3 regions of the Mesorhizobium sp. M4B.F.Ca.ET.143.01.1.1 genome follow, and region 1 is predicted to be linked to each of the others. Evidence: riboswitches for the same ligand, from Rfam matches in the RefSeq annotation. Region 1 holds a riboswitch; each other region holds the start of a gene.
The links. A riboswitch is a leader RNA that binds a small molecule or an ion and turns the genes downstream of it on or off. The one in region 1 is predicted to bind thiamine pyrophosphate.
Positions count from the first base shown of each region.

Region 2: it holds a riboswitch for thiamine pyrophosphate, as region 1 does, so the genes downstream of both, thiB (thiamine ABC transporter substrate binding subunit) here and thiC (phosphomethylpyrimidine synthase ThiC) in region 1, are expected to answer to the same signal.
Region 3: it holds a riboswitch for thiamine pyrophosphate, as region 1 does, so the genes downstream of both, thiC (phosphomethylpyrimidine synthase ThiC) here and thiC (phosphomethylpyrimidine synthase ThiC) in region 1, are expected to answer to the same signal.

Region 1 is NZ_SRSR01000006.1:62,894-70,678, forward strand. Features, by position in the region: gene EN786_RS16245 (ATP-binding protein) at 1-1,422, shown strand, start outside; gene EN786_RS16250 (DUF5615 family PIN-like protein) at 1,444-1,821, opposite strand; gene EN786_RS16255 (DUF433 domain-containing protein) at 1,826-2,476, opposite strand; partial or broken gene EN786_RS38635 (SMC-Scp complex subunit ScpB) at 3,010-3,532, opposite strand; gene EN786_RS39470 (hypothetical protein) at 4,431-4,892, shown strand; gene EN786_RS16270 (hypothetical protein) at 5,555-5,782, shown strand; TPP riboswitch at 5,904-6,020, shown strand; gene thiC (phosphomethylpyrimidine synthase ThiC) at 6,124-7,785, shown strand, end outside.
Region 2 is NZ_SRSR01000005.1:323,989-331,773, reverse strand. Features, by position in the region: gene EN786_RS15220 (ABC-F family ATP-binding cassette domain-containing protein) at 1-657, opposite strand, end outside; gene EN786_RS15215 (thiamine diphosphokinase) at 659-1,303, opposite strand; TPP riboswitch at 1,405-1,518, shown strand; gene thiB (thiamine ABC transporter substrate binding subunit) at 1,562-2,566, shown strand; gene thiP (thiamine/thiamine pyrophosphate ABC transporter permease) at 2,957-4,567, shown strand; gene thiQ (thiamine ABC transporter ATP-binding protein) at 4,567-5,334, shown strand; gene EN786_RS15195 (M48 family metalloprotease) at 5,593-7,068, shown strand; gene EN786_RS15190 (RNA polymerase factor sigma-32) at 7,086-7,785, opposite strand, start outside.
Region 3 is NZ_SRSR01000003.1:630,122-637,906, reverse strand. Features, by position in the region: gene thiO (glycine oxidase ThiO) at 1-338, opposite strand, end outside; gene thiC (phosphomethylpyrimidine synthase ThiC) at 335-2,170, opposite strand; TPP riboswitch at 2,274-2,390, opposite strand; gene EN786_RS10370 (FkbM family methyltransferase) at 2,486-3,238, opposite strand; gene EN786_RS10365 (DUF2029 domain-containing protein) at 3,235-4,476, opposite strand; gene EN786_RS10360 (aspartate aminotransferase family protein) at 4,495-5,961, opposite strand; gene EN786_RS10355 (NAD(P)-dependent oxidoreductase) at 5,995-7,002, opposite strand; gene EN786_RS10350 (EamA family transporter) at 6,999-7,433, opposite strand; gene EN786_RS10345 (FAD-binding oxidoreductase) at 7,556-7,785, opposite strand, start outside.

The DNA of each region.
Region 1 (7,785 bases):
GTCGAGCAACTCCAGGCGCTCGAAATCGAGATCGCCAGCCTTCGTGCAGCTCACCTGGCAACCCTGCCGACGCTATGCATGGAATACCGGGACGGCGCCGCCGATTTGGTGACCATCGATGCCAAGCCCTTGCCCCATGCAGAAGACCAAAGCTTTGCTGGCACCGTACGCCTGGATATTGCCGGCATCGGAGCCTTGACCCTGCGATCGAATCGGCCGCAGCAGGCCGACCGGACCATCGAAGACGCCGAAGCGAAGCACCGCAGCCTGCTTGCGTCCCTCGGTGTCGATAGCCTCAGGACGGCACGCCAGCGCCTAGTGGAAGCGCGCGACAAAGCTACCGAACTGGGCTTGGCGCGTCAGCGACTTGCCGATCTCGCGCCCAAGGGGATACAGCAATTACACGAGGAGCTTGCTCGTCTGAGTGCCCTCGGGGCCGGGGACCTCGAACTCAAAGTCGATCCAGAACAGATCCGGCAACATCATGCCGCAGCCGAGCAGCGTGTGGCGACAACACGCAACAGCGTGCGCGAGGCCTTGCCTTTGCGCAGCCATGCCGACGAGGCTGTCATGGCTGCGGAGACGGCTTATGTCACCATCCAGGCGGAACTGACCAGCCTCGAGGTCATATTGGGACCCGATGCAGCGCGCGAGGAAAAGGGGCGCTTGCTGCTCACCGAGGCCACCGCACGACAAAAGCTGCGCGAAGCGGCCGAAATGCGCGCTGCTCCCCTGCGCGACGGCGCTCGCGATCTCACCAGCGCTGAAGCCGTTCTGCGCCGCGCCCGTTCGGTTCAGGATGCCGCCACACAGGAAGCAAGTCAGTTGCGTGTAACCCTGGCCGATCTCAATGGCCATATTCGCACTCGGTCCGACGACGCGGTGGAAGAAGCTTTGCGCGAGGCCACAGAAAAATTGGAAATCGCTGGAGAGCGAGCGAGACGCTTCGAATTCGAAAAAGCCGTCCTCGACCGGCTGCGCACGACGCTGGTCGCTGCGCGCTCGACGGCACGCGATCTTTATCTGAAGCCGGTCATGTCCGAGCTGCGACCGCTGCTTGGATTGCTATTCGATGACATCTCCATAGTGTTCGACGAGAACACACTGTTGCCACAGACCGTTCGCCGCAATGGTCAGGATGAGGATGTCGATAGGTTGAGTGGCGGCATGCGAGAACAGCTTTCGGTTCTGACACGTCTGGCCTTCGCCCGTTTGCTTGCCCGCGACGGCCGACCCACACCGGTTATCCTGGATGACGCTTTGGTTTATTCCGATGACGACCGCATCGAGCGCATGTTCGACGCTTTGCATCGTCAATCACACGATCAGCAGATTCTCGTTTTCTCCTGCCGCCAACGCGCGTTTGCAAAACTCGGCGGTAACATTTTGCAGATGAGCGACTGGCAACCGGGTCGGTCATAAGCGGAGATCGCGCAGCCTCAGCTAGGGCGACGGCAGATCGTATCGTGTTACGATTGCAATGCCGTTTTCGATCTCGATTTCGATAACTTCATTAATCAGGAATTCCTCTGGGCCAAGATCCTCGAGGAGAGCATCGAAGAGCTCTCTCTGTTTTTCAGGCCCGACCTGAGGGACGACGATAATCAGGCCGGCGTGAACCGGTTCTTTGGCATAGAGCTTCCTGAAGTCCTTAGCATTGTTGGTGACGAAGGTGAAATCCTCATCGATAATGAGCGGCATGAGGTCCCAGTCGGTTTCGCCGCTTAGCCCAAGCCAGTTGACGTGGTTTGCTTCATGTCCGCGTTCTTGGGCTACCGCAACCAGAGACGTGTGCAGGCACTCATCGATCAGAAACCTCACGAGGTCACACGCGTCTCGACCTGGCCGACGGACCTGGGTCGCCCTTCAAAACCACGCGCTTCGACGACTTTATTTTCACGCCCTGCTCGACCAGCTTCTTAGGCCGCCCACGAACCGGGTGCGCGGCGACCCACATTCTGGCGAGCTCAATCACGCGCGGCGTTAGCTTCGGATATCCCTCCAGAACCTCCGCTTCATCTGCGCCCTGCGCTAGCATCGTCGTGATCATACGAACAGGGATGCGGGTTCCTTTGAAGACAGGCTCTCCGCCCATCACCCCTTTAACGCGGCCGATGGCGGCCTCCGCTTCATCAAGATCCACGATGCGCGCTTTGAGCTGTTTACGTGCCTCGGCGACGTCGACGATCAGCAGGTCGTCGGCCCTTACGGTCTTGGCCCTTGGGGCAGCTTTGATTTCCTCGAACAGGCGGTAGCGACGATCAGCGGGCAATGTCGCACCCACGCCATACCAAAGCTTGAGCCGCAGCAAATCCTCGCCGGTCAATGCCCGTCGGACGACCCCACCGATGCGCCGAGCAGTGCTTGGCACAGTATCGACAATGCGTTTGTCGATCGCATTGTGCACGGCCTTGATTCCTATCCCGCTGACGGCGGCTGCCTCTGCGGGGGTGTAGATGCGAGCAAGTGTGCCCATTATTCTTCTCCTTATAAAGAATAATATAGGCCGTTTGACCCCCTCCGTAAAGGCACGCGTCTTTGGAATCACGGCGGTTAGCAAAGGCGGTGGTGAGCCGAGAGGCCTCACAAACCCTTGGGGCTCGAGATGGCAGACTCGGCGCAGTATAATTGCGCTAACTATCGAATTTGCAGTTGGCGACAAACGACACACGAGTTCGTCGCGGACTTTTAACTCTGCGAAGGCGCGTCTTCGAGCGCTTTGAAACCCTACACCCATCTGCAGGCCATCTGTATCAAGCTTTGGACCAAAACCGTTTCCATCGCTCACGAGCGTTCTCTCTGGGGGTCTCAAGTGGGGCTTGCCCATGGCCACGAATTTTTGGGCGACAGCGGTGCAGAGGCCGCATACCGCTGCCTGCTTGACGTCGCTGACCGTGTCCATGTCCGAAATTTGCCTACAAATTTCGGACGCCCTTGGGCGCGCTAGATTCGCTATGGAAAGCTGGAAGCACTCGCAAGCCCGGTGGCCACAGCGTCTGCAGCGCCAAGCTATTCCTCCGTATCCAAACCCGCATCCTCATGGCCACTAGCCAACTCTGGCATAATTTCACCAGCAAGCAGCTCATCTCTGCTCAGCAGCCCGGCATCCTCGAGCGCCTCGCAGTCCGGGAGATCGCGAAGCGTGTCGAGGCCGAACTCGAGCAGGACGCTTTTGTCGTCACATAGGTGTAGGGAGCGCCGGGCGTCGGACTGCGCGGGTTCGACGCGATCAGGCCGGTGCCGCAGATGGCCGATCAGGTCGCGACTGATTACTTCCCGAAAACCGACGACAATTCGGCGCGGGTAATCGGCTGGAAGTGCCGATGCACATCAGCATCAGCACGTCCGACCACGTCAGGTCCACGGCACGCCCGCTGCTTCCGCAGGCGCGGATGGCATCGGCATAGGCCGGCCGTGTCAGGTGCTTCCAGCCGCCGGCGACAGCGACGAGGTCATAGGGCCGTCCGCGCAGCTCTCGGATGTCGTCGATGAGAAGGTCACGGGCGAGCTCGCGGGAGAGACTGCACCGCAAGCGCGTCCCGCGCGCGCGAACTGCTCGATCAACTGATCTCAGACGACGACGAATCTCGTCCAGATTCCAAAAGCGGTGGCCGCAGCGGCGCTTTGCGGGCTCGCGTTACCACAGATCGCAGAACTGTGATCTCGCCTTGTGCCCGAGACCGCAATCTGGGCTCGCGACGAAGCATATCGCTTGCGATCATCAAAGGACGCGTCGACGCCGTCGGTTGCCTTTTCCACCGCCGCCTCACACATCGTGTTGGGGCTGAAGAGCTACCTGCAAATCCTCGCAACGGGCGCGGCCGCATCCTTGATTTTACAAATTGACACGTCTTGGTTTTTAGAAAATGCCACGTGCGATGATGGCGCCAAAAAAAAATGTCACGCGAGATGATCATGCCTGAGGTAAATGGTCCGCCAAAGTTGGGAAAGGTATACCGGTTGAATGGTGGATAGGTACGCCGGATAAAAAGGGCTTCGGGTTCCGGAAGACGAACTAATCGACGGATAGGCGCTGCTCGTGAGGGAAACTGCATGCGCATTACGGTTATGACCATCCAGGGATGTCGGATATGATCTTGAATAGTGACATTGCAGGCCAAAGAGCGGCCGAGAAGCTAGCAGAGGGCCTGAAATCGCAGGGCAAGCAGCAATACGAAGAAAGGTCGAGGGAACGCGAACGAGATGTGTCTCGTTAGGTCGCACGTTGCACCAGGGGTGCGTCGGAAGGCACTCCGCCGTGTCCTGAAGAGGTAGCCTGCACTTGAGAATAGCCACGGTGGTACCTTATTTTCGGCTGTGAAGCACACGAGACCCGCGACGTGAGACCCAGTTGCTCAATACCCAGTTGCTGGGTGAGCGTGCATGACTGCCAACGGAAGGTCTTGCACGCACCCTCGCGATCTTGAGCAATGGTCGCCATGACTTTCTTCTTGCAGGCTTTTGAGTGGCCCAGCCTGCAATCACCAGACCCCACCGACTCTAAAGAGCGTGGCAGACGGGATAGTCGAGGTTGCCCGGCACAATTACGCTCAAGGCTTGCGCCGCCCAGAGGACACGCTGAAAAGGCAGCATGGGCGCGCAAGCACGCCATTCACGAGAGGTTCGACATGAAGACTATGCAAGAAAAAGACATTCCGGCATTCGTGCAAGCAGTTGTGGAGGCCGGCTGCAACATTTGCGCGATTGGCAACTTGGGATATGTCTTTGGCGATGCTGATTTGACGCCGGCGCAACGGAGGTCCGTCGAGCCACAGCTGCGCAGGATTGCTGAGATCTACGGCGAACGCGATCATCTCATGGACGAGATAGCTGTATATCTGCGGTCGATCGGACGCCATGTCGAGGTTGAGCCGAAGACAGGTGTTTCCTGATGGCCGCGATCGATCGCGTTCCGTAGTCGCCATTTCTATTGGGTAACGAGCAGCCGTCTTCCAACCTCTGAAACAAAAAAGAGGTGACCCCCAAAGGCCGCTCTCGAGACCGCAAGTCTGAGCCGCTAACGCATTGCGATAACCAGGCTGTCCGAACTGGGCGTCGATGCCTTCCTCGACCAGGTCGCGGTAGGCGGCGATCTCATCTACCGCATGCATAGCCAAGCCAGAGAAGTTTTCGGCAGCGGAATTCTCGGTCGCTTCCCCTTTTATGACTAGAGGGTGCGGCCGATCCGGCCGCGACGATCTCGCAGGGATTGCCATATACGGCAACACGAACACCGGCGGATCAATACTCGGATAATGGCGGCCGGCTATGTAGCGATCGATCGCGCACCAACATATCAATGCAATAGCTTAGTTGCTTTCAAAGGCGGGTCTCTACGAACTGCAAGCAAGCTAAACGATTGCGTCAACTCTTCCTCGCAGAGCGAAAACTCCGCGCCCACGCGATTTCTCTGCTGGAACAGCGGCACATCCTCAGCGCCAGGACACGGCCGCCGCCGTCGGGTTTTACGAAGCCGGTGATTGCATAAGTTGCCCGCAAGATATCATTGGTATCGGGAACGCCGCCGATGCCGCATCCTGAATAGAGCGGCCGCTTGCACCTGCCAGCCCGACGACCAGATCATATCTGCAACTCCATCTACCTGGACGTGGTGCAAATCACCTCGCTGAAGCCGCAAATCGTCGCCTTCGACCAGGATAACCACATCCGTGACCGCCTGAGCTACTCGGTCGATCTCGACGCACATGGCCGATACAGTTTTTCCATCCTTCACGAAGCGAATGAGACTTTGGCCATTCCAGCCCTGGTCTACGGGGCGTGACTTGTCCCCGATGCATGCGCGAGCTCTCCGCTCGGCCGGCCGCCGGACGTCGCCACCGGCCGAAGGCGCCCGAAGGCGCCCGAAGGCGCTTGACAAAGCAGCACCGGCCCATTCAACTTGAGGCATTCACCAGGGGAGTCCCGGTAAGGGGCTGAGATACTGCTGGCTTTCGCGGCGCAGTGACCCGTTGAACCTGATCCAGTTCATACTGGCGTAGGGACGGTGCAAGCGCTTTGCGGGAGTTTACGCCCGAGGTCCTGCTGCAGCAGGTCTACAGAAGCGTCTTTTCATCCTTCCGGCACAGAACTGGGTCTCCAATGCATGAGCAAAGGAGCCTCACGATGAATGCCCTCACCCCCGCCGTGTCGACGGGACCACTGCCCGCCTCGCGGAAAATCCACAAGCCCGGCGTCCTCTACCCGCAGATCAGGGTGCCGATGCGCGAGATTTCCGTCCATCCGACGGCCGGCGAACCGCCCGTCACCGTCTACGATCCGTCCGGCCCCTACACCGATCCATCAGTCCAAACCAGCATCGAAAAAGGCCTTGCCCGGCTTCGCCACGAATGGGTCACGGCGCGTTGCGATGTCGAAGCCTATGACGGCCGCCACGTCCGGCCGGAAGACAATGGATTCGCCACCGGCGAGCGCCTGACACCGGAATTTCCGATACGCAATCGGCCGCTCAAGGCCAAGCAGGGCAAGGCGGTGACCCAACTTGCCTATGCGCGCGCCGGCATCATCACGCCAGAAATGGAGTTCGTAGCCATCCGCGAGAATCTCGGCCGCGAGGTGATGCGCGGCAAGCTGCAACGCGACGGCGAAGCCTTCGGCGCGGCGATCCCAGATTTCGTCACACCCGAATTCGTGCGCGACGAGGTGGCGCGCGGACGCGCAATCATTCCCGCCAACATCAATCATCCCGAGAGCGAACCGATGATCATCGGGCGAAATTTCCTGGTGAAGATCAACGCCAACATCGGTAACTCGGCTGTCACATCGTCGATGGCCGAAGAGGTCGAAAAGATGGTGTGGGCGATCCGCTGGGGCGCCGATACGGTGATGGACCTGTCGACCGGCCGCAACATCCACAACATCCGCGACTGGATCGTGCGCAATGCACCGGTGCCGATCGGCACGGTGCCGCTCTATCAGGCGCTCGAAAAGGTCGGCGGCATCGCCGAGGACCTCAACTGGGAGGTCTATCGCGACACGCTGATCGAGCAGGCCGAGCAAGGCGTCGACTATTTCACCATCCACGCCGGCGTGCGGCTGCACTACATACCGCTGACCGTCGACCGGGTCACGGGCATCGTCTCGCGCGGCGGCTCGATCATGGCCAAATGGTGCCTGCACCATCACCGGGAGAGCTTCCTCTACGAGCATTTCGAGGAGATCTGCGACATCGCCAGAGCCTATGACGTTTCCTTCTCGCTCGGCGACGGCCTTCGTCCCGGTTCAATCGCCGATGCGAACGACGCGGCGCAATTCGCCGAACTGGAAACACTTGGAGAACTCACCAAGATTGCCTGGGCAAAGGACTGCCAGGTGATGATCGAAGGCCCGGGCCATGTCCCCATGCACAAGATCAGGCAGAACATGGACAAGCAGCTCGCAGTGTGCGGTGAGGCGCCGTTCTACACGTTGGGGCCGCTGACGACCGACATCGCGCCGGGCTATGACCACATCACCTCAGGGATAGGTGCCGCCATGATAGGCTGGTTCGGCACCGCAATGCTTTGCTACGTCACGCCGAAAGAGCATCTCGGCCTTCCCGACCGCAACGACGTCAAGATTGGGGTGATCACTTACAAGATAGCCGCCCATGCAGCCGATCTGGCGAAGGGCCATCCGGCAGCGAAAACCAGGGATGATGCCCTTTCGCGCGCGCGCTTCGAGTTCCGCTGGGAGGACCAGTTCAACCTGTCGCTCGACCCCGAAACCGCACGGTCCTTCCACGACCAGACCTTGCCCAAGGAGGCGCACAAGCTGGCACATTTCTGT
Region 2 (7,785 bases), on a different contig from region 1:
CTGCTCGCGCTCTTCCTCTTCCAGTACCTGGTCGCGCCACTCCTCGAAATGGCCAAAGCCCTTGTCCAGCCGCTTGGTCTGGCCGCGGTCGAGCCAGACGGTGGCGCGCGAAACGCGCTCGAGGAAGCGGCGGTCGTGCGAGATCAGGATCACCGCCGAGGAGGTGCGGGCAAGCTCCTCCTCCAGCCATTCGATCACCGACAGGTCGAGATGGTTGGTCGGCTCGTCCAGCAGCAGAATGTCGGGCTCCGGCGCCATGACGCGGGCAAGGGCGGCGCGGCGCGCCTCGCCGCCGGACAGGTCGTTCGGCCGCTCCTCGCCGGTGAGGCCGAGATGCTCCATCAGATAGGTGGCGCGGTAGGGATCGTCGGCCGGCCCGAGCCCCGCCTCGACATAGGCGCGCACATTGGCGAAGCCATCCATGTCGGGCATTTGCGGCAGGTAGCGCACCGTCGCCGAAGGCTGGCGGAACACCTCGCCGTCCTGCGGCTCGATCATGCCGGCGGCGATTTTGAGCAGCGTAGACTTGCCGGAGCCGTTGCGGCCGACCAGCGCGATCTTGTCCCCGGCGGATGCGCTGAGTGCCGCCCCGTCGAGCAGCGGCGTGCCGCCGAAGGTCAGTCTTATCCCGTCGAGATTGAGAAGAGGCGGGGCCATGTCAGCTTTCAGGAAGAGGATAGGGGTGAGCGAGCAGCAGCGCGCGGCCGTGGCCGAGAGCGATCTCAAGCCGCCCCTTGACCTCGTTGGATATAGTCAGCGACGAGCCGAACGCCACCTCGACCTGGTCGAGCGGCCATTTGGCGCCGGTGACGCTGAGGCCGGAAAGATCGGAAAAGCCGAGCACTGAAAACAGCGTGCCGTCGGCATAGTCGAAGCCGGCCTTGCCCGGCAGAAGGGGGATGCCCTCCTGCGCGCCGCTGGTCAAAAGCACGCTCATGCCGGCCTCGGCCAGGCGGACGGCGAGGGCCAGATGCAGGAAGGCGTGGTCGGCGCGCTTGCCGCCGAAGGCGCCGGCCAGCACCAGGCCGGTGGCGCCGCGCTCGAGCGCCGCGGCGATCGCCAGCTCGCCGTCCGTCTTGTCCTTCTCGGCCGGAAACACCTGGCGCGGCACGGCGGCCAGATCATGCGGCAAGTCCGCCGGCACGGAATCGAAATCGCCGACCCAGAGCTCGGGCGTCAGGCCCAGCATGCGGGCATGGCCGATGCCTCCATCGGCGGCGATGACGCGCGCGCCAGCAAGCTGGCTGTCGAGCCGCGGCGTGCGGACGAGGTCGCCGCCAAGCAGGATGGTGAATGTGCCCATGGGCGTCGCCCTTATCAGCCTCGCCGGCGAAACGGAAGCGGCGCCTGGGAAACCCGGCAAACTTCCGCTTGCGCGGTGCCGTAGCCGGGCCTATGTGTCGAAACGCTCTAACGGGGTGCCGGACGCGGGTTTTCGCGGGCCGGCTGAGAGGCAATCGCCAACCCGCTGAACCTGATCCGGTTTGTACCGGCGGAGGGATTAGACGTTTCGGAACATCCGACGCCTCAATTCCTTTCAACACCAACGAAGGAGGCGCCGATGCGCACGCTCTTATCCCACCTTGTTCTGGCCACCGGCCTGGTTTCGCTTCTCGCGGGCCCTGCGGCCGCGAAGGACAAGCTCACCGTCTACACCTATGAAAGCTTCACCGCCGAGTGGGGGCCAGGCCCGGCGGTGAAGAAGGAATTCGAGGCCGAATGCGGCTGCGACCTCGAATTCGTCTCGGTCGCCGACGGTGTGGCGTTGCTCAACCGCGTCAAGCTGGAAGGCGCGGCGACCAAGGCCGACATCGTGCTCGGCCTCGACACCAACCTGACAGCGGAAGCCAAGGCAAGCGGCCTGTTCGCGCCGCATGGCGGCGTGTCGGGCCTCAACGTCCCCGGCGACTGGAGCGACGACACGTTCGTGCCGTTCGACTACGGCTATTTCGCCGTCGTCTACGACACCGAAAAGCTGAAAGTCCCGCCGAAGAGCCTGAAGGAACTGGTCGAGGGCAGCGCCACCGACAAGATCGTCATCCAGGATCCGCGCACCTCGACGCCCGGCCTCGGCCTGCTGCTCTGGGTGAAGTCGGTCTATGGCGACAAGGCGCCGGAAGCCTGGGCCAAGCTCAAGCCCAAGGTGCTGACGGTGACGCCGGGCTGGAGCGAGGCCTACGGCCTGTTCACCAAGGGCGAAGCGCCGATGGTGCTGTCCTACACGACCTCGCCGGCCTATCACATGGTCGCGGAAAACACCGAGCGCTACCAGGCCGCGTCCTTCGAGGAGGGCGAATATCTGCAGATCGAGGTTGCCGGCATCACCACGACAGGGGCGAAGAATCCGCTGTCGGAAAAGTTCATCGCCTTCATGACCGGCCCGAAATTCCAGGATGTCATCCCCGAAACCAACTGGATGTTCCCGGCCGGCAAGACCGACAAGCCGCTCAATCCGGCCTTCGACAAACTGATCAAGCCGACCAAGACCTTGCTGTTCAGCGCCGAAGAGGTCGCCGCCAACCGCAAGGCCTGGGTGGACGAATGGCTGGCGGCGATGAGCAAGTAGGTTTTTCGATGCTTGCGCCAAGCCACCCCCCGCAAGGGGGGAGAGATCACACAATCTTCGGAAGGGAGCCTTTGCCGCTGAGGACAGGCGCCGGCTCGGATGACTTGGCATCCTTCCTCTCCCCCGTCGATCGGGGGAGAGGTGGCGAGCGAAGCTCGACGGAGTGGGGGTCGACCTTGGCGCGCATCAAGACGATGCTTGCACGCGATCCTCTTTCCTGTGTCCGCTGCGGCGGTTTCCAGGTGGTTCCCCCACTCCGTCGCCGCTTCGCGGCGCCACCTCTCCCCCCTCCGGAGGGAGAGGAAAGGAGCCTCCGCGGGGGAGATGGCCGGCAGGCCAGAGGGGGGCGCGAAGGAACGCGGCTTTCGCTAAGTTCCGCCAAGGTGCAGCGTGCGGCTCGCGCCTCGCTCTGACCCCCGCATTACCGCCGGCATCGCCGCGCTAGGCGCCATCGCCTTGCTGATCGGCGGGGCCTTTGCCGGCCTTGTCCTCGAAGGCGCGCATGATTTCTCCGGCGCCGCCTCGGCCTTCGATCCCTATCTGCTGCGCGTCGTGCGCTTCACGCTGTGGCAGGCGCTGTTGTCGACGCTGCTTTCCGTCGTGCCGGCGTTGTTCGTCGCACGCGCGCTTTCCCGGCATCCGCGATTTCGCGGGCGCGGCCTGATCCTGCAGCTCTTCGCCCTGCCGCTGGCGCTGCCGGCGATCGTTGCGGCGCTCGGCATTCTGGCACTCTATGGCAGCGCCGGCTATTTCGCCGGCCTGCTCGGCGGCCGGGATTGGCCGGGCATCTACGGACTGTCCGGCATCCTCGTCGCCCATGTCTTCTTCAACCTGCCCCTGGCCACGCGCCTGTTCCTCGAGGCGCTGGGCACTGTGCCGGCCAATCACTGGCGGTTGGCAAGCCAGCTCGGCATGGGCGTCCGGCCCGCCTTCCGGCTGATCGAGTGGCCGGCGCTGCGGGCGGCGCTGCCCGGCGTCGCCGGGCTGGTGTTCATGCTGTGCATCACCTCCTTCACCATCGTGCTGACGCTCGGCGGCGGGCCGGCCGCCACGACGCTGGAGGTCGCCATCTACCAGGCGCTGCGCTTCGATTTCGATCCGGCGCGGGCGGTGACGCTGACGCTGCTGCAGATCGCGCTGACCTTCGCCGTGGTGCTGGCGCTGACGCGGCTCGGCGCCAACACGGCCGGCGACGCCAACCTGCCGGTGGCGGCGCGCCGCTACCTTTCGGCGAGCCCGGCGGAAACCTTGCTGAACGCGGCCCTGATCGTGCTCGCCCTGCTGTTCGTGGCCGGCCCGATAGCGGCGACGGTCGCGGCAGGCCTCGGCGCCGACCTCGGCCGGCTGGCCGGCGAGGGCGCGGTGCGGCAGGCGACGCTGACCAGCGTGGTGCTGGCCTTCCTGTCGGCGTCGCTCGCGGTGACGATGTCGCTGGCGCTGATCGCGGCGCGCCGGGCGCTGGCCCTGAAACGCCGTTCCGGCCGCAATACATTGCTGGAACATGCAGCGGATACCGGCGCCGGCTTCGTCCTCGTCGTGCCGCCCATCGTCGTCGGCGCCGGCTGGTTCCTGCTCTTGCGCACAGTCAGCGACGTCTTTGCCATTGCCCCGCTGATGGTCGTCGCCGTCAACGCGGTGATGGCGATGCCCTTCGCCATCCGCGCGATCCGCCCTGCCTATGACGCGGCAAGCGAGCGCCACGAGCGGCTCTGCCTGCTGCTCGGCATATTCGGCTGGAACCGGCTCAGCCTGATCGACTGGCCGTCGCTCAGGCGGCCGCTCGCCACCGGCTTCGCCTTCGCCATGGCGCTGTCGCTCGGCGATCTCGGCGTCATCGCGCTGTTCGGCAGCGATTCCGTGCAGACCTTGCCCTATCTTCTCTTGGCGCGCATGGGCAGCTATCGCACCGCCGACGCCGCCGGCCTCGCGCTTTTGCTCGGCCTCGTCTGCCTGGCGCTGGTGCTTGCCGCCGACCGGCTCGGGCGCGGGGAGAGATCATGATGCCGGCGAACGAAAGCAAGGCGAAAGGGGCGACGGTTCGGCTGGAGGACGTGTCATTCGACTATGGCGAAGCGCCGTTCCGTTTCGACGTCGGGTTCGCCGACGCGAAGATCACCGCCATCATGGGGCCGAGCGGTTCGGGAAAGTCGACGCTGCTCAACCTTGTGGCCGGTTTCGAGGCGCCGCGTTCGGGGCGCGTGCTGATCGACGGCAGCGATGTCAGCGCCGCGCCGCCTTCGGCACGGCCGGTCTCGATGGTTTTCCAGGAGAACAATCTGTTCGCGCATCTTTCGGTGGAGCGCAATGTCGGGCTTGGCCGCTCGCCATCGCTTAGCCTCGGCGAGGCCGACCATGCGGCGATTGCCGAGGCGCTGGCGCGTGTCGGCCTTGCCGGCAAGGAGAGGCGGCTGCCGCGCGAGCTTTCCGGCGGCGAGCGGCAGCGGGTTGCGCTGGCCCGCGTGCTGGTGCGCGACCGCCCGGTGCTCTTGCTCGACGAGCCCTTCGCTTCGCTCGGACCGGCGCTGCGCGACGACATGCTCGATCTGCTCGCCAGCGTCCATGCCGAACGGCAGATGACGGTGCTGTTCGTCACGCACCAGCCCGAGGATGCGCGCCGCATCGGCCAGGACATGGTGTTCCTCGACAACCACACGGTCGCCGCGACGGGGACGGCGGCCGATTTCTTCGACGGCTCTGGACCGGACGCCTTCCGGCGCTATGTCGGCATGGACGCGGCCAAAGGGTCGCGCCTCGACGACCGCGGATGAGGCGCTCGGGTTCTGTTCGGTGCAGGCCGTTGCCTCAAAACCACAGTGCATTTTCGGGCGGCATGCATCGCCGCCGGATCATGGCGTGTTGCCCGGAAGCGGACATAATTTACGCTCAAACCGGGTTTGGGTGATGCAGCGTTTGCTTGCCTTGACTGGAGGAGTATGGCTAGGTCCGCCCATACTGGTCCGGCACAGGCCGTGATTTGCCCGCAAAGATTTGGAAAGGAAGCCGATCTGCCGACCGGCAAGCATAGAGTGCTGACGAAACCGCTGGCGCGCCTCCTCGCGTTGGCCGGCCTTGCCGTGGCGCTGGCCAGCTGCCAGATGTTCACGCCGCCGGATGTGCAGGAATCCGGTTTCCAGCCGTCCGACAAGCCGATCACCGTCGACAATGTCGTAGCCAACTCGAAGCTCGCCGAAATGGCGAAGGCGCAGCACCCGCGCATCCTTGCCACCTATGGCGGCGAATATTCCGATCCCAAGCTCGAGCGCATGGTGGCCAAGGTCGTCGGCAGCCTGACGGTGGTGTCGGCCAATCCGACCCAGACCTATCGCATCACCATCCTCAATTCGCCCAACGTCAATGCCTTCGCGCTGCCCGGCGGCTACCTCTATGTCACCCGCGGCCTGCTGGCGCTGGCCAATGATTCGTCCGAGCTCGCCGCCGTCATCGCGCACGAGATGGGCCATGTCACCGCCAATCACGGCCTGCAGCGCCAGCAGCTCGAAGCCGAGGAAGGCTTGGCGACCAAGGTGGTGTCGGACGTGCTGGGCGACAGTCCGACGGCCAAGGCGGCGCTCATCCGCGGCAAGCTGAGGCTCGCCCAGTTCTCGCGCAACCAGGAACTGCAGGCCGACGCCATCGGCATCAAGTCGATCGGCGAGGCGGGTTATGATCCCTATGCCGCCGGCCGCTTCCTGCAGTCGATGTCGGCCTATACCGATTTCCGCTCGATCAGCGGCGCCACCGATGCCAGCCTCGACTTCCTGGCCACGCATCCGAACACGCCGCAGCGCATCGAGCTTGCCCAGCGGCTTGCCCGCAACTTCGGCCCGCCGGGCATCGGCACGCGCGACCGCGACGCCTTCCTCGCCGGCATTGACGGGCTGCTCTACGGCGATACGCCGGAAGAGGGCTATGTGCGCGGCCAGACCTTCCTGCATCCGGGCCTCGGCGTGTCGTTCACGGTGCCCGACGGCTTCGTCATCGACAATTCGGCGGCGGCGGTGACGGCAACCGGCCCCGGCGACATGGCGATCCGCTTCGATGGCGTCTCGATCGACAAGTCGCGGGCGCTGACCGACTATATCCGCAGCGGCTGGGTGGCCGGCCTCGACGAGTCAAGCGTTCGCCAGGAAACCATCAATGGCAACGAGGCGGCCGTGGCGCATGCCGGCGCCGACGGCTGGCAGTTCGACATCGCTGTGATCCGCGCCGGCGGCCAGGTCTACCGGCTGCTGACGGCGGCACCTTCGGCCAGCACCGCGCTGGAGCCGGTGGCGCGCTCGGTCAGCGGCTCGTTCCGCATCCTGAGCGCTGCCGAGAAGGCGGCGCTGAAGCCGCTGCATATCCGCGTCGTCACAGTCCAGGCCGGGCAGACCATGGGCTCGCTCGCCGCGCAGATGGTCGGCGTCGACCGCAAGCTCGACCTGTTCAGGGTGCTCAACGCGCTATCGCCGGGCGCCGCCGTCTCGACCGGCGACAAGGTCAAGATCGTCACCGACAGATAGGCTGGGGCAGACAGAAGTCAGGCGGCGGTCGCCAGGAATTCAGGATTCTGCTCGACCAGCGCGACTTTCAGCTTTTCCATGGCGCGGGCCTCGATCTGACGGACGCGCTCCTTGGAGATGCCGAGCGCCTCGCCGAGCGCTTCCAGCGTCGCGCCCTCGTCGGTCAGCCGGCGCTCCTCGATGATCCTCAGCTCGCGCGCGTTGAGTGCGCCGAGCGCCGCCTTCAGCCACAGCGAGCGGCGTTCGATGTCGATCGTGTCGCCGACGACCTCGTCGGGCAGCGGATCGTCCGAAATCAGGAAATCCATGCGCTCGGCCGGACCGGAATCATCGCCAAGCGGCGCATTGAGCGAGCTGTCCGGAGCCGACAGGCGCGAATCCATCATCGCCACGTCGGCTTCCGGCACGCCGAGTGCCGCCGACACCTCGCGATAGAGCGAGGCGTTGGAAATCGGCTCGGCGCCGTTCGCCAGCCGGGCGCGCAAACGCCTGAGATTGAAGAACAGCGCCTTCTGCGCCGAGCTGGTGCCGCCGCGCACGATCGACCAGTTGCGCAGGATGTAGTCCTGCATCGAGGCGCGAATCCACCAGGTGGCATAGGTCGAGAAGCGCACTTCGCGTTCCGGCTCGAAACGGGCGGCTGCTTCCAGCAGGCCGACATGGCCCTCCTGGATCAGGTCGCCGAGCGGCAGGCCGTAGTGGCGGAACCGCGAGGCC
Region 3 (7,785 bases), on a different contig from region 1:
TGGTCTTCATCGACACGCCGGTGACCCGTCGTGCGGCTGGCGAAGCGGTCGAGCTCGCCCGCATCGCGCGGCGCGGCCACGACCAGCGTTCCGGCCCGCGTCACCTGGCCGGGCGTCGCCGCATCCCACCAGTCGGCGGCGTCGCGTCCGAGATCGAGCACCGGCTGCTCGGCGCTTTCACGCTCGCACCAGGGCGCCAGCATGCCGCCGGCGAACCACGACGCATTGCCGCCAAGGCCGGGCCTTGTCTCCGCAACCGTCACAGTCGCGCCGCGGATGGCGAGCTCGAAGGCGGCGGTGAGGCCGGCGACGCCGGCCCCATTGACCAGCACCTTCATGACGGCTCACGCCCCTGTGGTATGAGCGGTGCGCCGATCTCGTCCGCCGGCACATAGAGATCGCCGCCCTCACGGTATTTCAGCGCCATCGCCGCCATGCCTTCTTTCTGTGCCTCGGCCCGGATGTCGTGGGAAATGCGCATGGAGCAGAATTTCGGCCCGCACATCGAGCAGAAATGCGCCAGCTTGTGCGCCTCCTTGGGCAAGGTCTCGTCGTGGAACGAGCGCGCCGTTTCGGGGTCGAGCGACAGGTTGAACTGGTCTTCCCAGCGGAACTCGAACCGCGCGCGGGAAAGAGCATCGTCCCTGACCTTCGCCGCAGGGTGGCCCTTGGCGAGATCCGCGGCGTGTGCGGCGATCTTATAGGTGATCACGCCGGTCTTGACGTCATTACGGTCGGGCAGGCCGAGATGCTCCTTCGGCGTGACGTAGCAGAGCATTGCCGTGCCGAACCAGCCGATCATGGCAGCACCTATGCCGGAGGTGATGTGATCGTAGCCCGGCGCGATGTCCGTGGTGAGCGGCCCCAGCGTATAGAACGGCGCCTCGCCGCAGACGGCGAGCTGCTTGTCCATGTTCTGCTTGATCTTGTGCATCGGCACATGACCGGGCCCCTCGATCATCACCTGGCAGTCCTTGGCCCAGGCGATCTGAGTCAGTTCGCCTAGCGTTTCCAGCTCGGCGAACTGCGCGGCGTCGTTGGCGTCGGCGATCGAGCCCGGACGAAGGCCGTCGCCTAGTGAGAACGACACGTCGTAGGCACGGCAGATGTGGCAGATCTCGGCGAAGTGTTCGTAGAGGAAGCTCTCCCGGTGATGGTGCAGGCACCATTTGGCCATGATCGAGCCACCGCGCGAGACGATCCCGGTCACCCGGTCGACGGTCAGCGGGATATAGTGCAGCCGCACGCCGGCGTGGATGGTGAAATAGTCTACGCCCTGCTCGGCCTGCTCGATCAGCGTGTCGCGGTACACCTCCCAGGTCAGGTCCTCGGCGATGCCGCCCACCTTTTCCAGCGCCTGGTAAAGCGGCACCGTGCCGATCGGCACAGGCGCATTGCGCACGATCCATTCGCGAATGTTGTGGATGTTGCGGCCCGTCGACAGGTCCATCACCGTGTCGGCGCCCCAGCGGATCGCCCACACCATCTTCTCGACCTCTTCGGCCATCGACGAGGTGACGGCGGAGTTGCCGATATTGGCGTTGATCTTGACCAGGAAATTGCGCCCGATGATCATCGGCTCGCTCTCGGGATGATTGATGTTGGCGGGAATGATCGCCCGTCCGCGCGCCACCTCGTCGCGCACGAATTCCGGCGTCACGAAGTCGGGGATTGCCGCGCCGAAGGCTTCTCCGTCGCGCTCGAGCTTGCCGCGCAGGGCCTCGCGGCCCAGATTCTCGCGGATCGCGACGAACTCCATCTCGGGCGTGATGATGCCGGCGCGCGCATAGGCAAGCTGGGTCACCGCCTTGCCGGCTTTCGCCCGCAGCGGGCGATTGCGGATCGGAAATTCCGGCGTCAGGCGCTCGCCTGTCGCGAACCCGTTGTCTTCCGGCCGTACATGGCGGCCGTCATAGGCTTCGACATCGCCGCGTGCTGTAACCCATTCGTGGCGAAGCCGGGCAAGGCCCTTTTCGATGTTGGTTTCGACAGCCGGGTCGGTATAGGCGCCGGATGGATCGTAAACGGTAACGGGCGGCTCGCCGGCCGTCGGATGGACAGAGATCTCGCGCATCGGCACTTTGATCTGGGGGTGGAGGCTGCCTTGCTTGTGGATCTTGCGCGAGGCGGGCAACGGCCCCATCGACACGGTGGGGGTAAGGGCATTCATCTTGAGGCTCCTTTGCTCATGCATTGGAGACCCAGTTCTGTGCCGGAAGGATGAAAAGACGCTTTGGTCGCCCTGCCGAAACAGGACCTCGGGCATAGACTCCCGCAAAGCGCTTGCACCGTCCCTACGCCAGTATGAACTGGATCAGGTTCAACGGGTCACTGCGCCGCGAAAGCCAGCAGTATCTCAGCCCCTTGCCGGGACTCCCCTGGTGATTGCCTCAGGTTGGACGGGCCGGCGCCGCTTTGTCAAGCCGTGTTCGGCCGGCGCGGCGGCGGGAGAGACTTGCCCTTGTGGACGGGAGGTCGGCGAAACTCAGGCGAAAGCCCAGACGTCCTCGGCCTGGAAGCCGACCTGGTAGCCAGCGGTCTTCAGCTTGACCACCACCTGGCCGATCTCGGCCGCCGGCAGCGCGCCGACTTCGATCTTGATCATGCCGGGACGGTAGCGCTTGAGGTCGAGCTGCTCGAACACCATCCAGTCGGCGCCCTCGCAATCGACGAGGAAGGCGTCGATATAGGCAATGCCGTTGCGGTCGAGCAGCGTCTGCAGTGTCTCCGACGGCACCTCGATGTCCTTGAGGTGCGGCGCGAACTTGTTGAAGTTGGCGTCCGCCTCGCCCCAGGCGTTCTTGCCCGACATCAGATTGGTGTCGGTTACCGACGAGCAGCCGATGAACTCGATCGGCAGCGTGCCGTCTTCGAGCGCGGCGGCGTCAAATGTATGAACGGTGATCGTCCCCCTGGTCCGCGTCACCGCCACAGGCTCGATGATGAAGCGCCCGGTATCGGGATAGTTGGCGCGCAGGCGCTTCTGATTGTAGGGGATCGGTTCGACCAGCATCGCCCGCGCCCGCGCAATGCGGTGCAGCCAGGGCGTCACGTCGTCGAACAGCGCGCCGTCGCAGGCGCCGACATTGACCATCTGGAACGGCCTGCCGCCGAAGCGTGCCTTCAGCGCCGCCCGGGCGAGGAATTTCGTGCCGCGCAGCGCCGGCCCGCGATCGAGCAGCCCGGCCGGAAGGCCGAACGAGAGCGCGATGCGCGCCAGGTTGGAAGCGGAACTCATTGCGGGTCTCCGGGCTTGTCTCCGCCAACGACGTGCGGCGCGACGCGACGCTGGCCGGCCGAGGCCCATAGCGCCATCAGCGGGCAAGCAAGCAGCAGGAAGGGCGGCAGCAGGTTGGGGAAATAGATGCGTGTGTCGTGGATCGGGAACACCGTGAACTTGGCCAGAACGCCGAGCACCAGCGCCGCAAGCAGGATACCGGCGCGACGATCGAGGCGGAAACCGGCGCGGCCAAGCGCGTACCATCCGGCCAGCGCTAGCACCGAGACGCCCACCCAACTGTTGGCGTTGATCGCACGCAGCAGCGAGGCGGCGAAGGCCTTGAGGTAGGCCGCGAGCGAGAATGGCGGCTCGAAGCCGTCCATATTGTAGTGCTGCTCGATCGTGGAGAACCACAGATGCGGCCACCAGCCAGGGTGCTGGGCCCAGTGCGAAATGGCGAAATAGGCAATGAAGGAGGCGGCAAAGCCCGCCAGCGCGCCCCAGGCCCTTTGCCGGAAGATGATGAGCAGCATGGCGAAGATGGCCAGGAAGACGATGTTGTCCGGCCGCGCCATGAAGGCGAGGAACAGCAGGATCGCGGTCGCCGCCTCGCGTTTGCGCACATAGGCGAACAGGCCGCCGAGGAACAGTGCGGAGCACATCAGGTCCGGCGTCGACGCGCGCGCCGCGTCGCCGAAATCGGCCATGATCAGCACCGCGCCGACTATCGGAGCCAAGGCCAGCGCGCCTTCCGAACGCAGCCAGATGAGCGTGATGCCGCCGAACAGCAGCACCGAGACCACGGAGACCAGCCGCATAGCCTCGACCGGCGACACGACATGGCTGAGGCCGGACAGGATCTCGGCATAGAGGAACTTGATCCGGTACATGCCGAGCAGCGAATGGAAGTCGGCGGCATTTTCCGCCATATGGCTGCGGTAGCCGCCGCCATCGTCGGTCAGCGTCTTGTAGTCGGCGGCCGAGACGCCCGCCTTAACCGTGCTGTAGGCATAGTCGTGCAGGACCTGCGGATCGGGATAGGTGCCTTCCTCGGCGACCGCCAGATAGGGCAGCATATCCCAGTTGGCGTCGGGCATGATCCAGGCCGTTGCCGCCGTCAAAAGGATGTAGAGCGAGAAAGCCGCCGCGCCGATGGGTGCCGCCAGCCGCGCATAGGTCCCCTCGCCCCAGGCGAGACCAGCCCCGGCGAACCGGTCGAGCGGATTGGTCGGGACAGTCGGCGGCCTGGTCAGCATCGTTCTGCTCAGCGCCCTCTACTTGCCGACCTGGCTTTTGACGAAATCCTTCACGATCGCCACGATGCCGCGCGACAGAAGGTTGTCGAAGGCATCGACGAAGCGGTCGACATGCTCGCGCTGGCAGATCAGCGGCGGCTCCAGCCGGATGACGTTGCGATTGTATTCGGTGAAGGCCACGAGCACGTCGTAGTCGCGCAACAACAGCGAGCCGACGAAGCCGGACAGCGAGCCCTTCAGCTTGTCGTCGAGCACGCTGACGATTGGCCTCAGCACCATCGGCAAGGTCTGCGAGAAATCGTGGAACTCGAGCCCGATCATAAAACCCCTGCCGCGCACGTCCTTGATGATCTTCGGATACTTCTCCTTGAGCGCCTGCAGCCGCTGCAGAAGGTAGTCGCCCGTCGCGGCCGCATTGTCGATCAGGCCTTCGTCGTAGAGCACGTTGAGCCCCTCGATCGCGGTGACGCAGGCTTCGCCCATGCCGCCGAAAGTCGCCATGGCATGGATCATCGCCGTCTTCGGCGTGCCATAGGCCTTCATGTATACGTCGCGCCTGGCGATCATGGCGCCGACCGCCGCCTTGCCGGCGCCGAGCGATTTCGCCAGCGCCGTCACATCCGGCACGACACCGTAGTGCTCGAAAGCGTAGAAGCGGCCGGAACGGCCATAGCCGCACTGCACCTCGTCGGCGACCCACAGCACGCCGTACTGGTCGCAAAGCGCGCGCAGCTTCTGCCAGTATTCGGCAGGCGCCTGGATGATGCCGCCGCCGCCCTGGATGGTTTCGAGCACGATGACGCCGATCTCGGGATCGCTCCTGAACAGGCGCTCGACCGCATCGATGTCGGCGAAGGGCACCCGCACGACATTGTCCGCCACCTTGAAGTCGGCGCGGTAGAGCGAACCGTCGGTGATCGCCAGCACGCCCTTGGTCTTGCCGTGGAATGAATTCTCCGCATAGACGACCTTCGGCCGCTTCGGGCCGGCGGCGCGCTCGGCAAGCTTCACAGCCGCTTCCATGGCTTCCGAACCGGACGAGCCGAGGAACACCATGTCGAGGTCGCCGGGCGAGCACTTGGCGATGTTGTGCGCAAGCGCCGCTGCATATTGCGACATGAAAGCGATGGCGATTTCCTGCCTCTTCTCCTCCTGGAATTTCTTGCGTGCTTCGAGGATGCGCGGGTGGTTGTGGCCGAAGGCCAGCGAGCCGAAGCCGCCGAAGAAGTCGAGGATCTTGCGGCCGTTCTGGTCGATGTAGAACATGCCCTCGGCGCGCTCGATCTTGACCTTGTGGAAGCCGAGCAGCTTCATGAAATGCAGCTGGCCCGGATTGAGATGGGCCTTGAACAGGTCGGTGATGCGGGCGACGTCCATCGCCTTGGCCTGCTCGACGCTCATCAGCTCGGGCTTGGCGATGGTGGCGGGCGACAGCGCCGGCGCCTCGACCAGCGTGCGCGTGCTCGTGTGTTCCGGCTTGGCCATGACGGTCATCTGAAAATCTCCCCTTCGTCGCCTTTATTCGGCAGGAACGTGTTTGGTGGCGACGGCGTGGCCGTCCTTCTTGGCGCGGTACTCGCTGTAGGCGGCGATCAGCATGTCCTCGTCGCGATATTGCGGCACCCAGCCGAGCTGGCGCTCGGCCTTGGACACGTCGAGCACGCACTCCTCGTCGGCGATCAGATACTGCTCCGGATCCATGATCGGCATGTTCATGAGGTCGAGCAGGTCGAGCGTGCGCTTGACCGCCCAGCCCGGTGTCGGGATCAGGACCGATTTCGAACCGGCATGCCGGATCAGGTCGCCAAGCAGCTTCTTCACCGGCGGCGGGTTGAGGGAGCCGAGATTATAGGCCTCGTTCGGCACGCCGGCCTTCCAGGCCGCGCGGGCAGCTTCCGCGCAGTCGAAAACAGAGATGAACTGGTAGGGATTCTTGCCCGAGCCGATCATAGGCACGGGCAAATTCCAGTCGATCAGCTTGAACAGTTTCTCCAAAATGCCGAGGCGGCCGGGACCGATGATCAGGCGCGGCCTGAACAGCGAGATTGACATGCCGCGCTTGCGCCATTCGGCAGCCAGCTCCTCGGTCCTCAACTTCGACAGGCCGTACTCGCCGAGCGGCGCGACCGGATGCTCCTCGGTCATCGGCATCGTCACCGTGTGCCCGTAGATCATGTCGGTCGTGTAGTGGACGAGCTTCGAGGCGCCGGCCTTGTCCATCGCCTTCATGATGTTCTCGGTGCCGTGGAAATTCACCGGGAAGAAGAAGTCGTGCCGCTTGGCGCGCACCTGGATCGGCGACAGCATCTTCGCCGACAGGTTGTAGACCATGTCCTCTCCCCTGAGCCCGACGGTCGCGACAGAGGCCGGATCGGTGACGTCACATGTGACGAAACGAGCCGAGCGATAATGCGGCAGATCGCTCTTGACGATGTCGGCGACAACGACCTCTTCGCCGTCGGCAACAAGCTTGGGGGCAAGGTGGCGGCCGACGAAACCGTCGCCGCCGAAAATCACATGTCTCATCGAACGATCTCGCTTGTGCCGATCTTGTCTTGGGTGATGGAAGCGGTCTGGTCCTCGTGCCCTCGCCCACTTTGGGCGATCAGCACCGTGCCGACGCAGATGCAGGCGATGCCGGCGACGCGCCAGCCATTGAGGTCCTCGCGGAAAACGAAATAGGCGAAGACCGCGACCGCGACATAGGCGAGGCTGAGGAATGGATAGGCGAAGCTGAGCTCGACCTTGGACAGCACATAGAGATGCGAGGCCATCGAGATGACGAAGGTGCAGAGCCCGAGGAACACCCACGGGCTGAAGACGATCTGCAGCAGCTTCAACAGCGGATTGGTGCCCTCGAACGAAATTGGCCCGAGCGACATCATGCCTTGCTTCAGCATCAGCTGCGCTGCCGCATTGGTCATGACCGTGAAGAGAATGAAGACGATGTATTTCATTGTTGCCACCCTGCCCGCAGCGGTCCTATTACAAACCTGCAAACATTTCGTGAAATCACGTGACTGTTTTGAGTAAACCCTGGCTTTAACGCTTCTTGTACCAAGATTTATTCGAATTCTACCTATTCCGCCGCCTGCGCCGTTCCTTGCCGCTCATCCAGTTTCTTTACCGTGCGCGCCCAGAAGTCGGACATGAAGGCGGGATCGCGCACAGCTTCCAGCCGCGGCCAGTCCGGGAAGGATGCCGCGAAGGTCTCGGCGCCCATGCGCGCGTCCTTGTATGGGTTGACCGCGCCGCCCGCCTCGATCGTAATGCGGTCGAGTTCGGCAAGGAGCCTGAGCGTCTTTTCGC